2 regions of the Nitratireductor sp. CH_MIT9313-5 genome follow, and region 1 is predicted to be linked to the other one. Evidence: predicted binding sites of a transcription regulator. Region 1 holds the regulator's gene; the other holds the start of a gene.

Region 1 (2,202 bases):
CAGATGTCCTTGTGAGCGATGATGCGCGGCTCGTCGGTGTCCGCGTGGCAAACGGGGCACTGGCGGTCAACAGAGACCGGCCCAACGGCTTCACCATGGGTGATTGGAAACATGCGCTGAATGTCGATCAGGTGATCAAGCCGCAGGGTGTGGATGAGGGGCAGGCCACACCAGACAACGCCTTTTCATGCGCCGACACGGTCTGCTCGCTGGAGCATCCCCATGGTGGAGCAATCGTGCATCTGAAGGACCCGGCAGACACTAGAGCCTATTGCTCGAAAGCTGCGGTGATCGTGGTCGACGATGCCACAATCTCCTCTCCATGCGGCAGGCACGTGTTGCTGCTGACCAAGAAGGATCTCGCACAAAATGGTGCTGCGGCAATCTATCTGTCGACCAGACCGGACAGGATAACCCGACTTGTACATGCCGTGGCCAGGCCCTATCGGCCCTGGCATGAACACCGACAATATTCTCGCGCTGCAAGGGCCTGCCGCCCTACCGGAGGGATTAACCCTCCTGCGGGCGCGCTATGAATTCAGCAGCGACCCGAGGGCTCACAAGGTCAGTAGCGGCGGATCAAACCGACCAGCTTGCCTTGAACCTTCACGCGGTCGGGGCCGAAAATGCGCGTCTCATAGGCAGGATTGGCTGCCTCAAGCGCAATGGATGCGCCCTTGCGCCTGAGCCTCTTGAGTGTGGCTTCCTCATCGTCAACCAGCGCAACAACGATCTCACCGGGATTGGCCGAACTGGAATGTTTGATGATGACAGTATCACCATCGAAGATCCCAGCCTCGATCATCGAGTCGCCTTTTACTTCCAGAGCGTAGTGCTCCCCACCTGAAAGCATATCCGGCGGTACCGTGATGCTGTGGGTCTGGTGCTGGATGGCATCGATGGGCACACCGGCTGCGATACGCCCCATGACCGGGACGCTGTAGGCGCCACCGTCTTCAGCCGGTGCAGGCGCGGGAGCGGCGGGACGGGCAGGTTCGGGCGTTTTGCCGAGGCTACCCTCGATCACGCTTGGCTGAAACTTGCGTGCAGTGCCGCCAAGACCTGGTGCGATCGAATCAGGCAGGCGCAACACTTCCAGCGCACGAGCCCGGTTGGGAAGCCTGCGGATGAAGCCCCTTTCCTCGAGCGCGGTAATCAAACGATGAATGCCCGACTTGGAAGCCAGGTCGAGCGCCTCCTTCATCTCGTCAAACGAAGGCGGGATGCCCGTCTCCTTCAGACGCTCGTGGATGAAGAGCAGCAGCTCGTGCTGTTTGCGTGTCAGCATTGCCGACTCCCGGAATCAGTCATAAACAAAACCAGAACATAATGTATCTGTTCCAGTTGTGTTCCGCAACGGCAATTTTGGCGTCAGTCTCGCAGCATCAGGATCCGGCATCTGTCGCCGGCGGCCGCGGCGGGTGCGTGGGGTTCCCTGATGAGGAGGCAGTTTGCGGCAGCATAAGCCGTCAGGTGCGACGAATCCTGGTGAGCAAACGGTGTTGCTAGAAGCCCCTCAGGGCCTTGTACCGCGACTGCACGCACATAGTCCTGACGTTCATCATTGGCCGACATGGCAGTGGCGAGCCTGGCGCGGCGGATATCGGGACGGAAGATAGCGCCGGAGAGCCGGGCCAGGAGCGGTCGCAGAAAGAGTTCGGCGCAGACAAGACTGGAAACAGGGTTGCCGGGCAGGCCCAGCACCCGCTGGTTGCCCAATCTTCCGGAGATCAATGGCTTGCCCGGGCGCATGGCAACTTTCCAGAACGAAAGCTGCATTCCCGCGTCAGCCAGTGCGCTGCGCACGAGGTCGTGTTTTCCAACCGATGCGCCGCCGAGCGTGACCAGAACATCCGCTCCTTGACCGGAGGCTTGCTGCAATGCCGCAGAAATCAACGCTGCGTCGTCGGGTATGATGCCCAGATCAAGCACTTCAGCACCTTCCTGTTCGGCTATGGCTGCGATGCCGAATGTGTTGGATGCGATGATCTGATTTTCTCCGATCTCGTCGCCGGGAGGGACAAGCTCGTTACCGGTGGCAAGTACCGCCAGAAGCGGTTTCCTGTGCACGCATAGGCTCGGATGTCCGCCAGAGGCGGCAAGTGCCAGAGCTGCGGGATCGAGTTTGCGCCCCGGTTCAAGCAGGGTGTCGCCTTCACGAAAATCGAGGCCTGCCAGCCGGATATTTCGTCCAACCTCGAC
Region 2 (2,202 bases), 200 kb from region 1:
GTCATGCCTTACATACCTTGCCAAAGCGGCGGGCAGTGCGACGAGATAGCGGAAACCATCCGGTTGATCATTCCAGGAAATGCCGATCAAGCCGGTATCCGCGTCCGGCTGGCCTTCTTCCGCGGCTGCGGTCACTGCCTGCTTGCGCAGACCTTCCATGAGCGCGATGACCTTCTTGACCTCACCGCGCCCCGCCTCTTCGTAGGAGCCCTGCCAGATGATCCCGAACAGGGTCTGGGCATCGCGCTCAGTCAGTTCGAAGCTCATCGGCAGTCTCCTGAAATTTCAAGATCGGATCAGAACGGGATCTCGTCGTCCAGATCGCGGGAGTAGCCACCGCCGGAGCTGCCGCCGGAAGGCTCGGCCGGGCTGGACTGGCCGAAGTCAGATCGCTGGCCGCCGCCACCGCCGCCATAGCCGATCTGGTTGTCGCCACCCTGCCCCCGGGTATCGAGCATCTGAAGCTCGCCGCGGAACTTCTGAAGCACCACTTCCGTCGTGTAACGGTCCTGGCCCTGCTGGTCCTGCCATTTGCGCGTCTGCAACTGGCCTTCGAGATAAACTTTGGCGCCCTTTTTCAGATACTGCTCGGCCACCTTGGCGAGATTGTCGTTGAAGATGACGACATTGTGCCACTCGGTACGCTCGCGACGCTCACCGGTCGCACGATCGCGCCACGTCTCCGACGTCGCGATGCGCAGATTGACCACCGGATCACCGGAATTCAGGCGGCGGATTTCAGGATCGGCACCCAGATTGCCGACCAGGATGACTTTGTTGACACTGCCTGCCATGGCCTAACTCCACTCAATTCCTATCTCGCCGCGCCTGCGGCATTCGTCAGTCGAAGCACCTTAATGGAAATGTGGACATGCAGTTGAATTTGCCGCGGGTGCCGCGCCTTCGTCCACAAATCTTTTGTTCTTTATTTGTTCTATCGTTGCGACGCCTGTTAAGCAAGCGCCCCGTCCGCGATGGCTGTCAACTGCCCACAGCTCACAAAAAAGCCCTGCAGCCATCTTGGGCTTCCAGGGCTTTTTCGGTCTTCTGACCTATGCCGGCCTCTAGCCGGATCTATGCTTGGCGGCGATCGCCACCTTCAAATTTCTACCAGCGATGTGTTGTGATGCACCGCCTCCGCAAGACGCCATTGCTGGCGCTGTCGCGACATTCACCGGTATGCGGCAGAGCGGTGTGGCTCCGTTCAGTGACAGAGCCCTTAGTAACAGTCAGGTGGAGTCATGCCTCACTCCCAGATCCACTACCTTTGTTCAGCCGTGTCACCGTTTCGGGCTTGTCCGGCAACACTGGCTGTAATTGCAGAGTGCGCCCTTCCAATTGAAGCGTCAAGAAGTCGGCAAAAAATGTGATCAATATGTCAGGAGACTGTTCGTTGTTTGTTCTTTTCACTTGCCTGAAAGAGGGTAAACCCGCAAAAGAATAGCAGCCATGCGCGCGCGGCCATCGACATTGCGCGACACATACCTACATGAGGCAAGGCTGAATTCAGACTCTTGCAGAAATTTTACAAGGCAGCGACGGGGCATGCCCGAGAACAAGCACATCACCATCCGCGGCGCACGCGAGCACAATCTGAAGAATGTCGATCTCGACCTTCCGCGTGAGAAGCTGATCGTCATGACGGGCCTGTCGGGCTCCGGCAAGTCGTCGCTGGCATTCGACACGATCTATGCGGAAGGCCAGCGGCGTTACGTGGAAAGCCTGTCGGCCTATGCACGACAGTTCCTGGAGATGATGCAGAAGCCCGATGTGGACCAGATCGATGGTCTATCGCCTGCTATCTCAATCGAGCAGAAGACGACCTCCAAAAATCCGCGATCAACGGTGGGCACCGTCACCGAGATTTATGACTATATGCGCCTGCTCTTCGCGCGCGTGGGTGTGCCCTATTCGCCCGCAACCGGCCTGCCGATCGAAAGCCAGACCGTCAGCCAGATGGTGGACCGCGTTCTCGAGCTTGAGGAAGGGACGCGTCTCTATATTCTCGCGCCGATCGTGCGCGGCCGGAAAGGCGAATATCGCAAGGAGTTGGCGGACCTTCAGAAACGCGGTTTTCAGCGCGTGAAGGTGGACGGCACATTCTACGAAATCGCAGACGTGCCTGCGCTCGACAAGAAGTACAAGCATGACATCGACGTGGTCGTCGACCGCATCGTCGTGCGACCGGACATGGCCACGCGC

The links. The regulator LexA, encoded in region 1, represses DNA repair genes until DNA is damaged. The targets are predictions, from matches to a motif close to TGTTCNNNNTGTGTTCNG.
Region 2: a site for LexA is predicted at 920-937, ahead of WA367_RS08530 (single-stranded DNA-binding protein). Genes of this name have one in related genera too.

The regions. Positions count from the first base shown of each region.
Region 1 is NZ_JAYMER010000014.1:407,826-410,027, reverse strand. It holds gene WA367_RS09470 (ComEC/Rec2 family competence protein) at 1-536, shown strand, start outside; gene lexA (transcriptional repressor LexA) at 566-1,288, opposite strand; gene WA367_RS09460 (molybdopterin molybdotransferase MoeA) at 1,372-2,202, opposite strand, start outside.
Region 2 is NZ_JAYMER010000014.1:206,276-208,477, reverse strand. It holds gene WA367_RS08535 (GyrI-like domain-containing protein) at 1-267, opposite strand, end outside; gene WA367_RS08530 (single-stranded DNA-binding protein) at 297-794, opposite strand; gene uvrA (excinuclease ABC subunit UvrA) at 1,546-2,202, shown strand, end outside.